2 regions of the Alysiella filiformis genome follow, and region 1 is predicted to be linked to the other one. Evidence: predicted binding sites of a transcription regulator. Region 1 holds the regulator's gene; the other holds the start of a gene.

Region 1 (11,731 bases):
GCATTGAATTCACGCGATGGGGTAAAACTTTCGTTGCTGTGGAATTTCACGCCTTTGCGCAAATGGAAGGTGTAGGTTTTGTTGTCTTCGGAAATGTCCCATTTTTCGGCTAGGGCTGGCTGAATTTCGGTGCCATTGCGTGGGAATTGCACCAATCCATTGTAAATGGGGTATGCGCTGGCATCAAAAGACGTGCCGTCCGTCCATTGCGCAGGGTCAAAACCGCTTGGGCTGCCTTCGGAGCAGTAAACCAAGGTTTTGCTGCCTGAACTGCTGGCTGGGGCGGTTTTGGCGGTTTCGCCAGACGCGGGCGCGGTGGATTGGGCGTTGTTGCCACCACCGCAAGCCGCCAACATCAGGCTGGCTGCCAATACGCTGAGTTGTGAGACCATTTTTTTTGTCATGATGCCATTCCTTTATCAGGGTTTGAAATTGGGTTACAAGAAATAAGTTGTAATATAAACGAGTTTAGATTTGTTCGTAAAGTGTTAAATTGCGTTTATTTGCGATATTTTATGATAAAGCGCCTTTTTCAGCAGGAAAACCACACGAAAATGGGATTGATTTTTGGTGATTTTCAGGCTGCCTGAAACAAAATTTCCCCCACCCAAAAAAAAATTTGCGCTAACACAAATGCACTCGGGTCGCAAAAGCGTACAATTACACCCAGTTTCACAACACAGATAAGGAGAATTTTATGAAACGCGAATTGGGTTTCAAACCCATTCCCACCCTGATTGCCATTGCGCTGGCATTGATAATCTGGTTCAGCCCGATACCCGAAGGCGTATCGCCACAAGGTTGGCATTTGTTGGCGATGTTTGTGGGCGTGATTGCGGCGATTATTGGCAAAGCCATGCCCATTGGTGCGATGTCCATTGTGGCGGTGATGTTGGTGGCGGTATCGGGGGTTACGGCAGATAAACCCAGTCAAGCCATAGACCATGCTTTGTCATCGTATGCCAATTCGTTGATTTGGTTAATTGGTATTGCCATCATGATTTCACGCGGTTTGCTGAAAACGGGCTTGGGGGCGCGAATCGCTTATTTATTCATTGCCGTGTTTGGCAAAAAAACCTTGGGGATTGGATACAGTTTGGCATTATCCGAATTGCTGCTTGCGCCTGTTACACCCAGCAACACGGCTCGCGGTGGCGCAATCATGCACCCCATTATGAAATCCATTGCAGGCAGCTACGATTCCGACCCCGAAAAAGGCACCGAAAAACACATGGGCAAATATTTGGCATTGGTCAATTACCATTCCAATCCCATCAGTTCCACCATGTTCATTACCGCCACCGCGCCCAATCCTTTGGTGGTGAATTTGATTGCGGAAGTGGTGGGCAGCGATTTTCGTTTAAGTTGGGGCGCGTGGGCTTGGGCGATGCTGGTACCGGGTTTGGTGGCGTTTGCCTTAATGCCTTTGGTGCTGTATTGGCTTTATCCGCCTGAAATCAAAGAAACCCCCAATGCGGTTGCTTTTGCCAAAGAAAAATTGGCGCAAATGGGCAAAATGTCGCTTGATGAAAAAATCATGTTGGCGATTTTTGTGATTTTGTTGCTGCTGTGGGCGGGTGTGCCTGAAATGCTGTTGGGCAAAGCCTATGCGGTCAATGCCACCGCCACGGCATTCATTGGATTGAGTTTACTGCTGTTGAGCAACGTCTTGACTTGGGACGATATTTTGAAAGAAAAAAGTGCTTGGGACACCATTATTTGGTTTGGTGCTTTAATCATGATGGCAACTTATTTGAACAAATTGGGCGTGATTAAATGGTTTTCAGGCAGCCTTGAAACGACCATTGGCGGTTTTGGTGTCAGTGGCATGATGGCAGGTTTGCTGCTGGTATTGGCGTACATGTACGCGCACTATTTCTTTGCCAGCACCACCGCCCACATTACCGCCATGTTTGGGGCATTTTTGGGGGCAGCCATTTCTTTGGGTTCGCCACCCATGCTCACGGCTTTGATGTTTGCGGCTGCGTCCAGCCTGATGATGAGTTTGACCCACTACGCCACAGGCACATCGCCCGTTGTGTTTGGTTCGGGCTACACCACCATGGGTGAATGGTGGAAAGCAGGTTTCATCATGAGCGTGGTCAATTTCATCGTGTTTGCCGTGGTTGGCGGCGTGTGGTGGAAAATCTTGAATTATTGGTAAACGCATCAATCAAATGTTCAGGCAGCCCAATTTGGTGTTGGGCTGCCTGAAACCATTTCATACACAATCAAACATTCAAATCCGCCACATTTTGCCCTTGCAACATGCGCTGAATGTTTCTGTCCATGCGTTTGGCGGCAAAATCATCGGTGGCGTGCGACAAATCGTGAATCATCGCGCGGATTTGCTCGGCGGTGTGCGTGGGCAAACTGGCGTTCAACTTATCCATTAAACCATTGATTTTTTGGATTTCATCGGCACTCAATAAATCGCTGTCCAAAGTTAGGGCTGCCTGAATTGCGCCAATCAAGCCTTCTGCCTCCACTTTGGCTTCGGCACGGGCGCGGGCAATGGCATCGTCTTTGGCGTTGCTCATGCTGTCGCGCAACATATTCATAATCGTGTCATCGTCCAAACCGTAAGATGGTTTCACTTCAATTTGCGCTTGAACGCCTGTGGTTTGCTCACGCGCCGACACCGACAACAAACCATCGGCATCTACCTGAAACGTAACGCGAATCCGCGCCGCGCCAGCCACCATGGGCGGAATGCCACGCAAAGTGAATTTCGCCAAACTGCGGCAGTCTGAAACCAATTCGCGTTCGCCCTGCACCACATGAATGGTCATGGCGGTTTGACCGTCTTTGAAAGTGGTAAATTCTTGGGCGCGCGCGGTGGGCAAAGTGCTGTTGCGCGGAATGATTTTTTCAGCCAGCCCGCCATACGTTTCCAAGCCCAAAGAAAGCGGTGTTACGTCCAACAACAGCCATTCGCCATCGTTTTTATTGCCAGCCAAAACATTGGCTTGCATGGCTGCACCCAAAGCCACCACCTCATCGGGATTCAAATTATTGAGTGGCGTTTGCCCAAAAAACGCGCCCACCGCCTGTTGAACGTGCAACATGCGCGTGGCACCGCCCACCATAATCACGCCTTTGATGTCGGATTTGGACACGCCAGCGTCTTTCAGGGCTTGCTTAACAGGTTCAAGGGTTTTGGCGACCAAATGCTGGGTCAACGCGTGAAATTCAGCGCGTGTGATGACGGTGCGAAGTGGCGTACCGTCTTGCAATTCGGTGGCGATTTCGGTTTCAGGCAGCCTGCTCAACGCTTCTTTGGCAGCGCGAACCAAACCAAACAACAGTTGCACATCGCGTTCATCGGTAATGGAAAGTTGATGTTTTTCAACAATATGGCAAAACAAGCGGTGGTCAAAATCATCGCCACCCAAAGCAGAATTGCCACCCGTTGCCTTCACTTCAAACAAGCCTTTGGAAAGCTGCAACACGGAAACGTCAAACGTGCCGCCACCCAAATCGTACACCACAAACGTGCCTTCGGCGGCGTTGTCCAAACCGTAGGCAATGGCGGCGGCGGTGGGTTCGTTGAGCAAACGCAACACGTTCAAACCTGCCAAACGTGCCGCGTCTTTGGTGGCTTGGCGTTGCGCGTCATCAAAATAGGCTGGCACGGTAATCACCGCGCCCACCAAATCGCCCCCCAACGATTGCTCGGCACGGTCTTTCAACACACGCAAAATGTCGGCAGACACTTCAATGGGGGTTTTTAAACCATTTTTGGTTTGCAATTCAATGATTTTGTCTGACGCGCCAAAACGATAGGGCAAATGCGTGGTGTCAATTTCAGGCAGTGTGCGCCCAATTAAACGTTTGGCAGATGAAATGGTGTTTTGCGGGTCAAGTTTTTGTTGTTCAAGGGCTTTTTTTCCCACAACCGCATTATCATCGCCCAAATAACGCACCACCGATGGCACGGCAACCGCACCTGTTTCATCTGGCAAACAGCTCGCTGCACCGCTTTTAACGGTGGCAACCAAGCTGTTGGTCGTCCCCAAATCAATGCCCACCGCCAAACGGTGTTGATGGGGCGCAGCAGACATATTCGGTTCGGCAATTTGCAATAAAGCCATGATTTGTTCCTTGATGTGTATTTTTAACGGTGCGTATTTTAGCATTGTTGAGTGCATTTGTCGGTTTTTCAGGCAGCCTGAAAAGTGGATTTATGGGGCTGTTTGTCTTTATTTAACGTGAACTTGGGGTAAGTAACGGTTAATTTGCCAACAAACCAGCTCTCTATCCCTATGGGAGAGAATTGGAGAGAGGTCTTGTTGAACACATACCCTCTTCCACAATGAGAGGGGGTAAAGTTACTTCAATTTATCAATCACTTTTATCCCGAATTCGCGTTATTTAGCGCATTTTTTGCCATTTAGAAGTACCACTTCTAAACCAAAGTCAGATAAATTATTTGTTTTTTGCCTGCTTTGCTTTTAGAATGCCATTTGTTTTTTTATCAAGAATAAGGATTTGGAAAAGATGAATATTGCCAACAACATCACCGACTTAATCGGCAACACCCCTTTGGTGCAACTCAATCGCGTCAGCGAAAATTTGCCTGCCAAAATCGTTGCCAAATTGGAATTTTTCAATCCAGCCAGCAGCGTGAAAGACCGCATTGCCGCCGCCATGATTGCCGATGCCGAAAAAGCAGGCAAAATCAAAGCCAATACCATTATTGTTGAACCCACTTCGGGCAACACAGGCATTGGCTTGGCAATGGTTTGCGCGGCAAAAGGCTACAAATTGGTCATTACCATGCCCGAAAGCATGAGCCAAGAACGCCGTATGCTTTTACGCGCTTACGGTGCAGAATTGGTTTTGACCCCTGCCTCCGAAGGCATGGGCGGTGCGATTGCCAAAGCACAAGAATTGGTAAACAGCAATCCTGATGTGTATTTTATGCCACAACAGTTTGAAAATCCTGCCAATCCCGAAATCCACCGCCACACCACCGCCGAAGAAATTTGGCGCGACACAGACGGTAAAGTGGACATTTTCGTGGCTGGCGTTGGCACAGGCGGCACCATCACTGGCGTGGGCGAAACCCTGAAAGCGAAAAACCCCAATGTGCAGGTTTTTGCGGTTGAGCCAGAAGCCTCGCCCGTGTTGAGCGGTGGACAAAAAGGACCTCACCCCATTCAGGGCATTGGCGCAGGCTTTATCCCCAAAGCATTGAACACGGCAGTGTATGACGGCATCATTCAAGTACCCAACGAGGCGGCTTTTGCCACCGCGCGTGATATGGCGCAAAAAGAGGGTGTGCTGGTGGGCATTTCATCGGGTGCGGCGGTGTGGGCGGCATTGCAGTTGGCTGCCAAACCTGAAAATGCAGGCAAATTGATTGTGGTGGTGTTGCCTTCTTATGGCGAACGTTATTTGTCCACGCCTTTGTTTCAAGATTTGGCATAATTGAATTGGATTTCAGGCTGCCTGAAACTTTTGCAAAACTCAATTCGTAGGGGCAGATTTCATATCTGCCCTGTTTAAACTTGCAGAAATTTTTATTTTTATCAATACAAAATGAAACACCATGTAGGGTGCAACTTGTTGCACCAAATCCATGTTTTATCAGGAAAATGGTGCAACAAGTTGCACCCTACACTTGTCCTATTTTGAAATGCATGAAACCTAAATTGAAAAGGGGCGGATATAAAATCCGCCCCTACATCAATTTAAAAGTGGGTTTTGCACAGGTTTCAGCCTGTTTTTTTACACCGTTTGCGAATATTTGGCTTGCGTTTCTTTGTGGCGCAAGTGGTAATCAAAAATCATGGCAATATTGCGAATCAAAAAACGACCTTTGGGCGTTACTTTCAGGCTGCCTGAAACCGCATTCCACTCAATCAAGCCGAGTTTTGCCATATTGCCCAAATCGTGCATTTCATCGGCAAAATAATCCGCAAAATCAACCCCATATTCCGACAATTCCAGCGCAAAACGGCACATCAAATCTTGAATGATTTGGCGGCGCAACACATCGTCATCGTTCAACTCATAGCCGCGCAAAATGGGCAAATGTCCTGCATCCAAAGCGGCATAATATTCGGGCAACTCTTTTTCATTTTGGCTGTATGTGTTGCCCACCTTGCCAATGCTGCTCACACCAATCGCCACCAAATCGCAATCGGCATGGGTGGAATAGCCTTGGAAATTGCGTTGCAATCGCCCTTGTTTCAGCGCAATGGCAAGCTCATCTTCGGGTTTGGCAAAATGGTCCATGCCAATGAAAACATAGCCTTTTTCGTCCAACAAATGCACGGCATATTGCAAAATGTCCAATTTTTCTTCGCTAGACGGCACGGCATTGGTGTCAATGCGGCGTTGTGGCTTAAAAATGTGCGGCAAATGCGCGTAATGATACAAAGCCAAACGGTCGGGATTGAGTTCCGACAGCACCGTATCCAAAGTGGGTTTGATGCTTTCCACCGTTTGGTGTGGCAAGCCGTAAATCAAATCCACGCTGATGGATTTGAAACCTGCCTCACGCGCCGCGTCTATCACTTCTTTTGTTTCTTCAACGGTTTGAATGCGGTTTACGGCTGCCTGAACTTTGGGGTCAAAATCCTGAATGCCCACGCTCATGCGATTGAAACCCAATTTGCCCAATTTGAACACGCTTTCACGGCTGACTTTGCGCGGGTCAATTTCAATGGAATATTCGCCATCGGGCAGCAATTCAAAATGTTCGCGTATCATTTTGAACACGCGCTCCAACTGTTCATCGTTCAAAAAAGTGGGGGTGCCGCCACCAAAATGCAGTTGCGCCAAAGGGCGTTTGCCGTGCAAATGCGGTTGCAGCAAAGCCATTTCTTTTTCCAAATAAAGCAAATATTCATCGGCTTTGCGCGTGTCTTTGGTGATGACTTTATTGCAGCCGCAGTAGTAGCAAATCACATTGCAAAACGGAATATGCACATACAATGAAACAGGTTCAAGATTGTTTTTAAAGGTTTTTGCCAAAGTGTTTTCATATTCAGGCTGCCTGAAACCCACATGAAAGCGGTCGGCGGTGGGATACGATGTGTAACGTGGACCACTGGCAGGCAAACTGGCGATTAAATCGCGGTCAAAATCAAACAGCGTGTGATTTTCTTGTGTAATTGTGATTGTTTTCATGGATTTGTGTATCGGTTTTCATTTTAAGAAAGGCTATTTTAAAGATTTTGGGCGAATTTGGGGAAAATTTGTTAAAATAGCGCGATTTAAATATACTCGCTTTGATTTGTATCAAAATCAGCCGTTCTGTGTATTTGTTTTTAAAAATTTTTGAAAAATGGGCTTAAATTCATCATGGCGAACCCAATTTTGCACATCAAAACCCAGTGTTCAGAATGTTCATTACGCGAACTTTGCCTGCCTGTTGGTTTACACAAACACGATTTGGAACAACTCAATAGCGTGATTCGCCAAAGTCGCCGCTTAAAAAAAGGCGATTACCTGTTTCACGCTGGCGAAACTTTTGTGTCGCTGTTTGCCATACGCACGGGCTTTTTCAAAACCACCGTTGGCACGCAAGATGGGCGCGACCAAGTTACGGGCTTTTTCATGTCGGGCGAACTGATGGGCATGGACGGCATCGGCAACAACATCTACATCAACGATGCCATTGCGCTGGAAGACAGCGAAGTGTGTGAATTGCCCTTTGCGCGTATGGAAGATTTGGTCAAGCGCGTACCCAGCCTGCAAACGCATTTTATGCGCCTGATGAGCCGAGAAATCATACGCGACCAAAATGTGATGATGATGTTGGGCAATATGCGCGCCGAAGAGCGTTTGGCGGCATTTTTGCTGAATTTATCACAACGTTTGCAAACGCGCGGTTTTGCCGCCAACGATTTCATTTTGCGTATGTCGCGCGAGGAAATTGGCAGCTATTTGGGTTTGAAACTGGAAACGGTCAGCCGAACCTTGTCGCGTTTCAACCAAGAAGGCTGGATTTCGGTGGAACACAAACACATTCAAATTTTGCAAGCCCGTGCATTGAAAGATTTGGTGGCAGGCTGCTCGGGTAAATCCGATGTGATTTGATTTCAGGCAGCCTGAAAACACAAAAAGGCGGATAAAATGCCATTATCCGCCTTTTTGTCATTTTCTCAATTCGCCATGTGCTTGTTTTGCCAAATCAAATGCGCGATTGGCGTGGTCTGCCAACACGGTAAAATGCCCCATTTTGCGCCCTGCCCTTGCTTGCGTTTTGCCATACAAATGCAAATGCGTTTCAGGCTGCCTGAAAACCGCTTGCCAATTCGGTTCACTGCCATTTTCGCCCCACACATCGCCCAAAATATTCGCCATGCAACACGCCGACAGCAAATCGGTTTTCGCAGGCGGCAAACCGCACATCAGCCGCACCTGCTGCTGAAATTGGCTGGATAAACAAGCATCTATCGTGTGATGACCGCTATTGTGTGGACGCGGCGCAATCTCATTAACCAGCAAATGGGCTTCATCGCCCACCACAAACATTTCCACCGCCAACACGCCCACATAATCCAACTCATTCGCCAAACGAATTGCCATGCCACGCGCTTGATTTTGCAGCGTTTCAGGCAGCCGCGCTGGCACAATGGAATACGCCAAAATGCCATTTTCATGATGATTTTCGGCAGGGTCAAACGTGGCAATTTCATCATCGTTCAAACGGCACACAATTACAGAAATTTCCGCACGCAAATCCACCAGCCGCTCCAAAACACAAGGCACACCGCAATGCGCCGCAAATGCCGCCCGCAATTCAGGCAGCGTGTTCACGCGAATTTGCCCCTTGCCGTCATAACCCAAAGTGGCGGTTTTCAAAATCCCCGATAAATAGGGCAAACTTTGTTCGCCAATATCTTCTTCTTTTTCAATGACTTGATAAGGTGCAGTTTGCAAACCCGCTTGGCGTATCCATTGTTTTTCCAAAATGCGATTTTGGGCAATCGCCACACAATCGCCGCTTGGCGACACGCGCGTGTGTTGCGCCAAATCGCGCATGGCTTGGGCGTTCACATTTTCAAATTCGGTGGTGATGGCGGCACATTTTGCCAATTCTTTCAAAGCATTGGCATCATCAAATGCCGCACACAAATGCACATCGGCAAAACGTGCAGCAGGCGCATTCGGGTCAGGGTCAAGCACAGTAACGCGATAACCCATTGTTTTTGCAGCCATTGTGAACATACTGCCCAACTGCCCACCGCCCAAAATGCCCAACATGGCTGGCGGTAAAATTGGATTTATTTTCATTGGTTTAAACCTTTTTTGTTTATTTTCAGGCAGCCTGAAAAGTGCCACTATACTGTCCCCTCTCCCTGTGGGAGAGGGTTAGGGAGAGGGTAAATTTTAAGATTAAAGCCCCCTCTCCCCAGCCCTCTCCCACAGGGAGAGGGAGAGAGATTGCTGCACCCTACTGATTTCAGGCAGCCTGAATGCGTTTCACGGTATCCAGCACTTCTTGCGCGTGATTGGCAACTTTTACCTTGCGCCATTCGTGGACAATCTCGCCTTGTTCATTCAAAACAAAAGTGCTGCGCTCAACACCAAGATGTTCTTTTCCATACATTTTTTTCAATTTCAACACATCAAATTGTTTGCACACACTTTCATCTGTATCGCTCAACAATTCAAATTGAAAGCCCTGTTTCGCGCAAAAATTTTGGTGGGTTTTGACGCTGTCGCGCGAAATGCCGACCACCGTGTAACCCAATGCGCGAAATTCAGGCAGCAAATGGTTGAAATCCAAGCCTTCGGTGGTGCAACCTGCGGTGTGGTCTTTGGGGTAAAAATAGACAATCAAAGGCAAATGTTGTGCCGCGTCAAACACTTCGCCGCTTGATGAAGGAAGAGAAAAGGGCATGATTGCTGTCCTTAATAAAATGGGGAAAATGGGTTTTCAGGCTGCCTGAAAAACAACAACCGCAAACCCAAATCAGTCTTGCGGTTGCGATTTTAGAATCAGTTAAAAGTCAATTCATTCACACGTTCAAAGATATGGGTTTCGGCATTGCCCTCTTCCCACAACTTAATGCGCAAACGCAAGTCGTTCACCGATTCAGCTTGGCGCAAGGCTTCATCATAAGTAATGCGCCCTTCGGTGTACAAACGGAACAAATCTTGGTCAAACGTTTGCATACCGTCCACTTCCGAACGATTCATCAACGACATGGCTTCCATCAATTCGCCTTTGAAAATATGGTCTTGCATGGCAGGCGTGTTAATCAGCAAATCCACAATCGCCGTGCGACCGCCCTCTTTCAAACGCGCCAAACGCTGACCAATGATGCCCACCACGTTCAAAGCCAAGTCCATCAACACCTGCTGATGACGCTCTTCGGGATAGAAGTTCATAATCCGCTCAATGGTTTGCACGGCATTGTTGGCGTGAATCGTGAAAATACACAAGTGTCCCGTTTGTGCCAGTTGCAAGGCATATTCCATGGTGTGTTCGTTACGCACCTCGCCCACACACACCACGTCTGGTGCTTGACGCATGGCAGATTGCACCGCCATAGACCAAGAATTGGTGTCCACGCCCAATTCGCGCTGCGTGAAAATGGATTTAATCGGTTTGTGCAAATATTCCACAGGGTCTTCAATGGTAACAATATGACCTGCCGCGTGTTTGTTGCGCCAGTCCAACATCGCCGCCATGGAAGTGGATTTACCCGAACCCGTTGCACCTGCCAAAATCAGCAAGCCGCGTGGCTGCATTGCCAATTCTTTCAAACCTTGTGGTAATTGCAAATCGTCCACCGTCAAAATTTTGGTGGTAATGCGCCGCCACACCATGCCCACGCGACCTTGCTCGTGATAAGCATTCACACGGAAACGCACACCTGCTGACGACATAACCGAATAGTTCAATTCCAATTCTTTGTCAAATTTGATGCGTTGGTCGGGTGCCATGGTGGAATACACCAGCATTTGCGTATCAGAAGACGACAAGGGTTTCAATGGCACAGGAATCAATTCGCCATTGATTTTGAACGATGGCGGAAAACCTGCGCTGATGAAAATATCCGATGCCAAGCGTTTTTCACACTCGGCAGCCATTTTTTCCAACAAAGGGTGCAACTGTGCTGTACCACCCAACATGGGGGCTTGCCCAGCCATGCCACCACCCATGGGCATACCTGCACCCATGCCCCCAACTGCGGGCATTTCGCCACGCGAAACGGCTTCGCTGGCTGCCATGCGTGCTTGTGCGCGTTCTTTGGCGGCAAGTTCGGGGTGGGTGTTTTTGTAATCATTAACCAAACCTGACAACAGGGCTGCCACATCGGGTTTATTTTGTTCACTCATGACTTTAACTCTTTCATGATGATGATTTTTTAAACAATATGAATGATTCGGTTTCTTTTCAGGCTGCCTGAAAAAATCAGTTAATCATATCGGGGTTTTGGGCTTTGGCGCGCGCGTCTTCCAAAGAAATGATGTTGCGGCGTACCAAATCTTGCAAGCACTGGTCCAGTGTCTGCATGCCGTAGTTTTGACCTGTTTGCAATACGGAGTTCATTTGTGCGATTTTGTTTTCACGAATCAAGTTACGAATCGCGGCATTGGCAATCATGATTTCATGGGCGGCAACACGACCTTTACCGTCTTTGGTTTTCAGCAGCGTTTGCGCGATAACGGCACGCAAAGATTCCGACAACATGGAGCGCACCATCTCTTTTTCGCCTGCTGGGAACACGTCAATGATACGGTCTACGGTTTTGGTTGCGCT
Region 2 (11,731 bases), 180 kb from region 1:
CAAAGTCATCGCCATTGGCGAAACGGGCTTGGATTACCATTGGTGTAGCGGCGATTTAACATGGCAACACGAGCGTTTCATCACCCACATTCAGGCAGCCAAACACGCCAAAATGCCTTTGGTGATACACACACGCAAATCCGCCGATGACACCCTGCGCGTCATGCAAGAACACCAAGCAGAACAAGCCGTTATGCACTGTTTTGCCGAAGACACGCGCATCGCCAAAATCGCTTTGGATTTGGGTTACTACATTTCCTTTTCAGGCATTGTTACCTTCAAAAATGCCAAAGACGTTCAGGCAGCCGCACAATATTGCCCGCTAGACCGCATTTTGGTGGAAACGGACGCGCCTTTTCTCGCGCCCACGCCCCATCGCGGCAAGCAAAATGAGCCTGCTTATGTTTTGCACACAGCAGAATTTTTGGCAAATTTGCGCGGCGACAGCTTGGAAAACATCGCTCACGCCACCTGCGAAAATTTCTATCGCCTGTTTCCCAAAGCCACACGGCTTGCTGCCTGAAAAGCAAAGCTGCCTGAATCGTTTTTCAGGCAGCTTTTTGTTGAATTTATGCCCGTTTTTTCAACAAAACCCCACTCTCAATGTGGTGCGTAAACGGAAATTGGTCAAACAAGGCAGCACGTTCCACCGTATGCGTTTCACTCAAAATATCCAAATTTTCTCGCAAAGTCAATGGGTTGCACGAAACATAAATCACATTATCAAATTGCGCGACCAATTTCAACGTTTCCGCGTCCACACCTGCGCGAGGCGGGTCAATAAAAATGGTTGAAAAATCATAAGATTGCAAATCAATGCCCTGCTCTTTCAAACGCTGAAATTCGCGGCTGCCTGAAAACACTGCTGTCAATTCCTCTGCCGACAAACGCGCAATGCGAATGTTGTCGCGCCCATTTGCCTGAATGTTCCACAAAGCCGCCGCCACCGAAGTTTTGGAAACTTCCGTAGCCAAGACCCGATTGAATTGCGTGGAAAGCGGCAAAGTGAAATTGCCATTGCCACAATACAATTCCAGCAAATCGCCACCCAAATCTGCCGCACAATCTTGCGCCCACGCCAACATTTGTTCACAAATTTTCGCATTTGGCTGGCTGAAACCACCTTCAATTTGGCGATAAACAAAATCCTGCCCAGCCACATTCAATTTCTCGGTAACAAAATCCTCTTTCAAAACAATTTTTTGTCCACGACTGCGCCCAATGATTTTGACCGACAATTTTTCTTGCAATTCACGCGCCGCCACTTCCCACTCTTCGCCCAATTTTTTGTGGTAAATCAAAGTCAGCAGCATTTCGCCACTCAAAGTTGCCAAAAATTCGCATTGATACCAACGCTCACGCAAAATCGGGCTGCCTGAAATTTCCGCCAACAATATGGGCATCAAATCATTGATGCTTTTTGCTGCGACAGGAAATTGCGTCAATTCAATCAAAGAATGCCGCCCAGCTTTTTGCCCTGCCTGAAACATGGCATAGCTGATGCGTTCGCCCTCATGCCAAATGCGAAATTCCGCCCGCATGCGATAATGTTCAGACAACGAAGGCACAATATGCCAATTTTCAATCGCAAAATCTTGCAATAACGATTGTAAATACTGAATTTTGTCATTTAATTGCTGTTGATACATATTTATCCTTATCAAACAAAAAGCCACTTCTGCCCGAAAACAGAAGTGGCTTTTTGATATTGCATTAACGTTTTTGCTGACGCAAATAATCCAAAGTTTTCAATTCGGCAATTGCTGCTGCCAATGCAGCCTGTGCTTTTGCCAAAGACTCGTCATCTTGCGCTTGCTTAATGCTTGATTCTGCTGCTTTTTTGGCAGCTTCGGCACGTTCAGCGTCCATTTCCTCACTGCGAATGGCAACATCTGCCAACACCGTGATTTTATGTGGATTCACTTCCAGCACCCCACCTGCCACCGCCACCAACACTTCTTGCGAAACATTGGGAACAGTTAAACGCAAAGAACCAGGGCGAACCAAGCTCATAATCGGCTCATGTCTTGGGTAAATGCCCAACTCACCATTCACAGTTGGCACCACAATAAAGCTGGCTTCACCTGAATAAATGGTTTCTTGGTTACTTACCACTTCAACTTGCATGATGCTCATGCTCGCCTCCTTAGCTTAACGTTTTGGCTTTCTCAACAGCTTCTTCAATACCGCCTACCATATAGAATGCTTGTTCAGGCAGGTGGTCGTATTCGCCAGAGAGAATGGCTTTAAAGCCAGCAATCGTATCGCGCAATGCCACATATTTACCAGGCGAACCTGTAAACACTTCCGCCACATGGAAAGGCTGCGACAAGAAACGTTGGATTTTACGCGCACGCATAACGGTCAATTTGTCTTCATCAGACAACTCGTCCATACCCAAAATGGCGATGATGTCGCGCAACTCTTTGTATTTTTGCAAAGTAGATTGAACGCCACGCGCCACATCATAATGCTCTTGACCCAAAACCATGGGGTCCAGTTGGCGTGAAGTGGAATCCAATGGGTCTACCGCAGGATAAATACCCAAAGAAGCAATGTCACGGCTCAATACCACCGTTGCATCCAAATGCGCGAATGTGGTTGCAGGAGAAGGGTCAGTCAAGTCGTCCGCAGGAACGTAAACTGCCTGAATGGACGTAATCGAACCTGTTTGCGTAGAAGTAATGCGCTCTTGCAAGCGACCCATTTCTTCCGCCAACGTAGGTTGATAACCCACCGCAGAAGGCATACGACCCAACAAAGCAGACACTTCTGTACCTGCCAAAGTGTAGCGATAAATGTTGTCCACAAAGAACAACACATCGCGACCTTTGCCGTTTTCGTCTTTTTCATCACGGAAATGTTCAGCCATAGACAAACCTGTCAAAGCAACACGCAAACGGTTGCCTGGTGGTTCATTCATCTGACCGTAAACCATTGCCACTTTGTCCAACACGTTGGAATCTTTCATCTCGTGGTAGAAGTCATTACCTTCACGAGTACGCTCGCCCACACCCGCAAATACGGACAAACCACTGTGTGCTTTGGCGATGTTGTTAATCAATTCCATCATATTTACGGTTTTGCCCACACCTGCACCACCAAACAGACCCACTTTACCACCTTTTGCAAATGGGCAAAGTAAATCAATCACTTTGATGCCTGTTTCCAACAATTCGGTTGTGCTGGACAATTCATCAAATTTAGGTGCTGGCTGATGAATCGCACGGAATTGGTCGGCACCAATATCACCTGCTTCATCAACGGGATTACCCAATACGTCCATAATGCGACCCAGCGTAGCCCTACCCACAGGCACAGTAATTGGCGCACCTGTATTATTGACCGCTAAGCCACGTTTCAAACCATCGGTACTGCCCATCGCAATGGTACGCACCACGCCATCGCCTAATTGTTGTTGCACTTCCAAAGTCAGTTCAACATCAACCAGTTTCAATGCATCGTAAACGCGTGGAATCGCATCGCGTGGAAATTCCACATCAACGACTGCACCAATGATTTGTACGATTTTGCCTTGGCTCATTATCGTATCCTAATCTTTATTCAGACAGTTTCAGGCTGCCTTAAACGGCTGCTGCCCCTGCCACAATTTCTGACAATTCTGTGGTAATTGCTGCTTGACGTGATTTGTTGTACACCAAACGCAATTCTTTAATGGCATTACCCGCATTATCGGTTGCTGCTTTCATTGCAACCATACGCGCAGCCTGTTCTGATGCCATATTGTCGCACAATGCTTGATAAACCACAGATTCCAAATAACGGCGAACCAAATATTCCAATACCACTTGTGGGCTTGGCTCGTAACGATAGTCCCAATTAAACTTACTGTCTGATTCCACTTTTTCATTCAAAATGTGCTGACCAATCGGCAACAACACTTCAGAACGTGTTTCCTGTTTCATGGTATTGATGAAACCAGAGTAGATTAAATGAATGGTATCCAATTCGCCATTTTCATAACGCTTAAAAAACTCGTTCAAAGGGCCAAGCAAAACTTCCATTTTTGGGGTATCGCCCAAGTTGGTTGAACTTGCTACCACATTCAAACCCACGCGTTGGCAAGCTGCCAAGCCTTTGCTGCCCAAACACACCACTTCTGTTTCAATTCCTTGCTGTTGGTAATCTTGTACTTGGGCAAAGAATTTTTTCAACAGATTGGCATTCAAGCCGCCACATAAACCTTTGTCGGTGGTAATCAGAACGAAACCCACACGCTTGATTTCGCTGCGGCTTTCCAACATTTTCAAACCATGGTATTCATTGGTTTGGGCAAGTTGGTTCATCACCAATCTGACTTTTTCGGCATAAGGTCTTGCCAAACGCATGCGTTCTTGAGTCTTGCGCATTTTAGAGGTTGATACCATTTGCATCGCTTTGGTGATTTTTTGCGTATTTTGTACGCTGCGAATCTTGGTAAGAATCTCTTTTCCAACTGCCATGTTTCAGACTCCTTCTGTAAAAATCACTCGGGGATTAAGCCGCGTATTTGTTAGAAGTCTTAAACACTTTCATGGCTTCTGTCAGTGTTTTCTCTTGTTCATCAGACAATGCACCTGCTGCATTTACTGCATCAAGCAAATCACTGTGTTGCGAACGCACATACGCCAAGAAATCAGCCTCAAAAGCCAAAGCTTTTGATACAGGCACATCAGAATATGAACCGTTATTGATTGCCCATAAAGTCAATGCCATTTCAGCCGTATTTAAGGTATTGAATTGTTTTTGTTTCATCAATTCAGTAACCACTTCGCCGTGCTGCAATTGTTTGCGTGTTGCATCGTCCAAATCGGAAGCAAATTGCGAGAACGCTGCCAATTCACGGTATTGTGCCAATGCCAAACGAATGCCGCCACCCAATTTTTTGATGACTTTGGTTTGAGCTGCACCACCCACGCGAGATACCGAAATACCTGCATTGATTGCGGGACGAATACCTGAATTGAACAAATCGGTTTCCAAGAAAATTTGACCGTCAGTAATGGAAATCACGTTGGTGGGTACGAATGCAGATACGTCGCCAGCTTGTGTTTCAATAATAGGCAAGGCAGTCAAAGAACCTGTTTTGCCTTTTACTTCACCATTGGTCAATTTTTCCACTTCATCGGCATTGATACGCGCAGCGCGTTCCAACAAGCGAGAGTGCAAGTAGAATACATCGCCAGGGTAAGCTTCACGACCTGGTGGGCGACGCAACAGCAAAGAAATTTGACGATAAGCCACTGCTTGTTTGGACAAATCATCGTAAACAATCAGTGCATCTTCGCCAATATCGCGGAAGTATTCGCCCATGGTGCAGCCTGCATAAGGTGCAATAAATTGCAATGCTGCTGCTTCAGATGCAGTTGCTGCCACCACGATGGTGTGCGCCATTGCACCGTGTTCTTCCAATTTGCGAACCACGTTGGCAATGGAAGAGGCTTTTTGACCCACAGCCACATAAATACAAACAACGCCTGTGCCTTTTTGATTGACAATCGCGTCCAAAGCAACCGCCGTTTTACCAGTTTGACGGTCGCCAATAATCAATTCACGCTGACCGCGTCCAACTGGAACCATTGAATCAATTGCTTTAATGCCAGTTTGCATAGGCTGGTCAACGGATTGACGCGCAATCACGCCCGGCGCAATTTTTTCAATAGGTGCTGTTTTGCTGGTATTGATTGGACCTTTACCATCAATGGGCTGACCCAAAGCATTCACAACACGACCTACCAACTCGCGACCAATCGGCACTTCCAAGATGCGACCTGTGCATTTCACTTCATCGCCTTCTTTGATGTGTTCATATTCACCCAGTACCACTGCGCCAACTGAATCACGTTCCAAATTCATCGCTAAGCCGAAAGTATTATCTGGAAATTCCAGCATTTCGCCTTGCATTACATCTGACAAGCCATGCACCCGAACAATACCATCTGTTACAGAGATAACCGTACCACGAGTACGAACTTCTTGTTTGGTATTATTCAAGTTTTCAATTTTGGCTTTCAGCAAATCACTGATTTCAGCAGGATTAAGCTGCATGAAAACTCTCCTAATTTGTCAAAGTCGTATATAAAGCCTGTAATTTGGCTTGTACCGACAAATCCAATACTTGGTCGTCCACTTCTACTTTAATGCCCCCAATCAATTCGGGTGCCAATTTAAAGGTAGCTTGCAAACGTGTATTAAAATGTTGTTCCAAATCGCTGATGATTTTTGCTCTTTGACCTTCGCTGGCAATTTCGTAAGCTGTGTAAACAATCGCTTCTTTTGTGTGATTACCAGCCAATGATAAACTTTTGTATTGAGCATAAATTTCAGGCAGAACAGCCAATCTTTTTTCTTGCGCAACCACTTGTACAAAACTTTTAAACTCTTTATTTTTGGCAATTTTGGTGTTACTCAATAAAGCCAATAATTCGCTTGCTTGTTCTGTACTGTTTTTATCAACTTGGCTGAGTGCATCAACCACTGTGGATTGTTGCATCAGCCAAGCCAGTTCTGCAAGACTGCCCAGCCAGTTTTCAACTTGCTCTGTTTCGGTAGCAAGTTGAAATAAGGCTTTTGCATAAGGGCGAGCAACAGTTGCGAACTCAATCATAAGCTTAAAGCTCCTGTTTTAAGGCACTCAACATTTTGGCATGTTGTGCTTCATCTACTTCACGACGTAAAATAGCTTCTGCACCTTTTACTGCCAATGTTGCAACTTGCTCGCGCAAGGTTTCGCGGGCGCGGTTGATTTCTTGCTCCACATCCGCTTTTGCTTGTGCTGTAATACGAGCAGCTTCTGTTTCAGCTTGGCTTTTTGCCTCTTCAACCAGTTGATTTGCTCGTTTTTCAGCATTACCTACCATTTCGGCAACCTGTGCGCGACCTTCTGCCAAGAGTTCTGCAACTTTCTTTTCAGCCTGCTCAAAATCACTTTTACCGCGCTCGGCTGCAGCCAAGCCTTCTGCGATTTTATCGGCGCGCTCATCAAGTGCTTTTGCGATTGGTGGCCATACATATTTAATTGTAAAACTAACCAAAATAGCAAAAACAATCAATTGCGCAATTAAAGTTACATTTAAATTCACTTTATTTAACCTTCGTATCAGGGTTAATCAAATCCGTGCATAACATATGCACACGGAATTAGCCACCGAACGGATTAACGAAAGCAAACAACAAGGCGATGGCAACACCAATCAAGAACGCAGCGTCAATCAGACCAGCAATCAAGAACAATTTAGTTTGCAATGGACCAATCAATTCAGGCTGACGCGCAGAAGATTCCAAGTATTTAGAACCTACCATAGCGATACCGATTGACGCACCCAATGCGCCCAAAGCCACAATCAAGCCACATGCAATAGCAATCAGACCCATGTTTTAAACTCCTCAAAGGAAAGGTTGAAAAAGAAAGGAAAAAGTTGGTTTAGTGGTGGTCATGAGCTTGACCGATGTAAACAAAAGTCAATGCCATGAAAATAAATGCTTGTAGGGTAATAATCAAAATGTGGAAAATCGCCCAAGCTGCACCTGCAATAATATGGAAGATGAACAAAACAGGATCCATTAAGCCTACGCTGCCTGAAGCACCCCAAGCACCACCCAAAAGCGCAATCAGCAAAAATACCAATTCGCCTGCATACATATTACCAAATAACCGCATACCGTGCGAAACGGTTTTGGATAAAAATTCCAAAATATTCAAAATGAAGTTAGCGGGTGCCAACCACACACCAAATGGTGCGGTAAACAATTCATGAATCCAGCCACCCAAGCCTTTGATTTTAACGCTATAATAAATACAGAACAACAAAACACCAATTGCCAATGCCAATGATGTGTTCAAATCGGCCGTTGGTACAACACGCAACAAGGCATGGTGTTCGCCTGTCATGCCCTGCCAAATGCGTGGCAATAAATCAACAGGCAGTAAATCCATGGCGTTCATCAGGAAAATCCACACAAACAATGCCAAACCCAATGGCGCAACCACTTTGCGTGATGATTCTTGATGAATGATGCTTTTGCACATGTCATCTACAAATTCGTACAACAATTCTATGGCTGCCTGAAAACGATTTGGCACACCTGCTGTGGCGGCTTTTGCACCACGGAATAAAATGTAGCTACCCAATACACCCAACAAAATGGAGTAAAAAACGGCATCTAAATTGATATATGAAAAATCGGCAATATTTTGTAAACCTTGCCCTTGCGTTACATCGGTTAGACTGGTTAAGCTTTGTAAGTGGTGTTTGATGTAATCCGCAGAAGTAACTGTTTCACCTGCCATAACGATAAACCTTCAAAAAAAATAAAAAAACCAAATGACTTACAGCCAGCAATCCGACAAAAAAGGACAAAAAGTGCATTTTCGGATAAATCAAAAATGAGCTGACCATTAAAATGAGCGCAAGTGTGATTTTCAAACCTGCGGATACCATAAATGAGACACCAGCCAACTGGGGATAGGGCTTTAATCTGTGTACCACATAAACTGCCAATAAGGTGGGCAAGGTGTAGGACAAACCGCCCAACAGCAGTGATATTGCCCAATTTTGACCGCCCCACAAATAAGCCAGCAGCACCAACACAGCTAAAATCATCATTTGGCTTGTTGGCAATTTACTCATAAAATTTGACTTTTCGCTGCTGTTCAAATGATGCAAATATTAAAGAAAACATGAGTTTTCGTCAAGAGAAATGTTAATTTTCGTCAATGCTTATTTGCTTGCTGTTTACAGCATGGGCAATTAAGTTCATCAATTACAAAGGCTTTCATTTTACATGACTTAATCTGGGATTTCTATTTATTTTTTTCGTTTGAAATCTTTTAATTGCTGTTATTTGGTGTTAATTGGTGTGGTTTTTGTGTTAGGGCTGCCTGAAACTTATGGGGCGATTATGTTAAAATCATGCTTTTATTTGACTTAATTCAAAGGATTTTGATTATGGCTGGACACAGTAAATGGGCTAACATTCAGCACAAAAAAGCCCGTGTTGATGCACAACGTGGCAAAATTTTTACCAAATTAATCAAGGAAATCACGGTTGCTGCCAAGCAAGGCGGTGGCGACCCTGCTGCCAATCCTCGCTTGCGCTTGGCTATGGACAAGGCTTGGGACGCGAATATGCCCAAAGACAATGTGCAACGCGCCATTGACAAAGGCACGGGCAATTTGGAAGGCGTGGATTACATTGAATTGCGCTATGAGGGCTATGGCATTGGCGGGGCTGCCTTAATGGTGGATTGCATGACCGACAACAAAACGCGCACGGTTGCCGATGTGCGCCATGCTTTTACCAAACATGGCGGCAATTTGGGCACAGACGGCTGCGTGGCATTCAATTTCGTGCATCAGGGTTATTTGGTGTTTACCGATGCCGATGAAGATGCGCTGATGGAAGCGGCTTTGGAAGCCGGCGCGGAAGATGTGATTGTGGACGATGAAGGCGTGATTGAAGTGATTACCGCCCCGAATGATTGGGCTGGCATTAAGGCGGCTTTGGAACAGGCAGGTTTCACTTCGGTTGATGGCGATGTTACCATGCGCGCGCAAAATGAAACCGTTTTGACAGGCGATGACGCAGCAAAAATGCAAAAATTGCTGGACGCTTTGGAAAGTTTGGACGATGTGCAAAATGTGTACACGTCTGCGGTTTTGCATTTTGATGAATAAGGCAAACGGTGCAGCCTGAAATGGCTTTTCAGGCTGCCTTTTTACCGCGCTACAAAATTAAAGTTTTGCCTTTGGCGACTGACTTTTTAAAAAAGTAAGTCAAATACCTTAATGCTGAATTTTTGTAGCGTAAATCAAAGCTGCCTGAAATGCCCCATTTTGGCGTTTCAGGCAGCTTTGATTTATGTTGGCAAGTTCACTTTACTGTAAAAACTGCCGTGAATTTGCGTCATATTCAAATGATAAGCGCGGTAGGCTTCAAACAATTTGGCATTGGGTGCTTGCGGTTTGTGCCAAAAATCGGCTAAATCTTGTTGGTCGGTCAAACCTGCCATATCGTAATGGGCGCGCCCCAGCACTTTCACAGGCATATTGTGAATCAGGGCAGACAAGCCACTGGTGCTGTTCAACGTTACCATACCCACACCGTAGCGCAAAAACACGGGCAAAGGCACATCATGCACATAATGCACGCGCCCAATTAAATGCGGCTGTTGCGCGATAAATTGGCGAATGTCATCGGCATAATCAATGAACCCCCTGTCCATGGGGTGGTGTTTAATCAGCAACTGGGTGTGGTCGGGCGCATGCTGGGCAAACGATTGCAACACATACAACAAAAATTCACGCACACTGCCAAAATCGCTGTGTATGCGAACTTGGCTGTCGTTGAACACCTGCAAGGGCAAAACGAAAAATCGCCCAAATCGCCCCTGTTTGATTTTGTTCACAAACCAACGTTCGCTCACGGCATAATAGGCGCGTTTGCAGCCTGAAATCAGCCACAACTTCACATAATGCGGAATTTCATGAAAACGATGATGGCGATAGCTCGGAAAATCGCGCCGCCCAAAATACATCGCGCCATAATAACGCATTGCCAGTTGCGCCACAGGCAAAAATCCCCCACGCACAGGCGGTGGATTCAAATCGGCTTGTTTGGGCAAATGTGGCAACTGCGCCACAAAAAAATCGGCATCGCGTGGCAAAGGCGAATGGGCATTCACGCCCGTTTGCTCCAAAGTAACCCAAAATGGGCGAAAATAGCCTTCTTCAAACACCCAAAATTGGGTTTCAGGCAGCGTTTGGCAAATTTGCTTGGCAATGTTGTGATAAGCCCGATTGTCGCCAAAACACACCACCGCATCAATTTGATTTTTCTGAATAAAATCACGCAAATAAATGTGAAAATCCGACAAATTGTCTTTATAAGCAAAGGTGCGTGGACTGTGGGCAGGATAAAACAACTCATCGCCACAATTTAGGTTGATTTTGAACACTTCACAATGGCGTTGCGTGAGCCAATCCGCCAACTGCCGAAAAAAACCACCAATGGGACCTTGCAGCAACAAAATGCGGCGATTGGCAGCCAGCCTGAATAAATTGGGCAAAAGGGTTGCGCTGGACATAACAAAAACGATTCTTATTTAAAAATTTAATAAAAATAGATTGCGAATTATACACACACTTGCCCATTAGCCGAATTTGTCTTGTGTTAAAGCTGGGTAAAACCGTTTTGTGGGCAACATTTCAACACACAGGACAACACATAAGGCATCGCCCCATGCCATTACCCTGATTGGGACGAGGTTACACCCCGACCCAATATCATGAATAATCCATTAAAAAATAGGGGCTAATGACAATTTGGGCGCGAAGTTGGTTTTTCAGGCAAAATTGCCAAATTCAAGGAAAAAATGCGAGTCAATGCCACCCATTGGCGCGTATTTTTGACGCAGAAGTTGGCGATTTTGATGAAAAAACAATCGCGAAACGAATTGTCATTAGCCCCTAGGATAAAAGCTGCCTGAAAATGGCTGTCAGGCAGCTTTGCGTCAAACAAAAAGCAAATTATTTGGCACGTTGTGCATCAACCGCCGCCAACACCGCCATGTTCACAATGCGGCGTGTATTGGAAATGGGCGTAACAATGTGTACAGGTTTGTTTAAGCCCATCAGGATTGGTCCAATGGTAATGCCATTGGTTGCGCTTGCCAACATCATGTTGTAGCTGATGTTGGCGGCTTCCACACTGGGCATCACCAACAGATTTG

The links. Region 1 encodes FNR, which switches genes on or off when oxygen is low (the NO sensors DNR and NnrR bind a similar motif). Its sites were predicted from a motif close to TTGATNNNNATCAA; they were not measured.
Positions count from the first base shown of each region.
Region 2: H3L97_RS06730 (ATP synthase subunit I) is a predicted target of FNR. The motif match lies at 8,704-8,717, and genes of this name have one in related genera.

Region 1 is NZ_CP059564.1:1,540,939-1,552,669, reverse strand. Features, by position in the region: gene H3L97_RS07710 (ABC transporter substrate-binding protein) at 1-404, opposite strand, end outside; gene H3L97_RS07705 (DASS family sodium-coupled anion symporter) at 698-2,164, shown strand; gene hscA (Fe-S protein assembly chaperone HscA) at 2,232-4,094, opposite strand; gene H3L97_RS07695 (hypothetical protein) at 4,163-4,300, opposite strand; gene cysK (cysteine synthase A) at 4,501-5,433, shown strand; gene hemN (oxygen-independent coproporphyrinogen III oxidase) at 5,734-7,140, opposite strand; gene fnr (fumarate/nitrate reduction transcriptional regulator Fnr) at 7,315-8,052, shown strand; gene H3L97_RS07675 (5-(carboxyamino)imidazole ribonucleotide synthase) at 8,110-9,252, opposite strand; gene H3L97_RS07670 (peroxiredoxin) at 9,422-9,862, opposite strand; gene H3L97_RS07665 (PilT/PilU family type 4a pilus ATPase) at 9,961-11,136, opposite strand; gene H3L97_RS07660 (type IV pilus twitching motility protein PilT) at 11,384-11,731, opposite strand, start outside.
Region 2 is NZ_CP059564.1:1,360,447-1,372,177, reverse strand. Features, by position in the region: gene H3L97_RS06780 (TatD family hydrolase) at 1-523, shown strand, start outside; gene trmA (tRNA (uridine(54)-C5)-methyltransferase TrmA) at 570-1,655, opposite strand; gene H3L97_RS06770 (F0F1 ATP synthase subunit epsilon) at 1,714-2,136, opposite strand; gene atpD (F0F1 ATP synthase subunit beta) at 2,147-3,544, opposite strand; gene atpG (F0F1 ATP synthase subunit gamma) at 3,585-4,463, opposite strand; gene atpA (F0F1 ATP synthase subunit alpha) at 4,498-6,048, opposite strand; gene H3L97_RS06750 (F0F1 ATP synthase subunit delta) at 6,059-6,607, opposite strand; gene H3L97_RS06745 (F0F1 ATP synthase subunit B) at 6,612-7,082, opposite strand; gene atpE (F0F1 ATP synthase subunit C) at 7,141-7,374, opposite strand; gene atpB (F0F1 ATP synthase subunit A) at 7,424-8,290, opposite strand; gene H3L97_RS06730 (ATP synthase subunit I) at 8,280-8,606, opposite strand; gene H3L97_RS06725 (YebC/PmpR family DNA-binding transcriptional regulator) at 8,949-9,677, shown strand; gene H3L97_RS06720 (capsule biosynthesis protein) at 9,860-11,086, opposite strand; gene H3L97_RS06715 (NADP-dependent malic enzyme) at 11,529-11,731, opposite strand, start outside.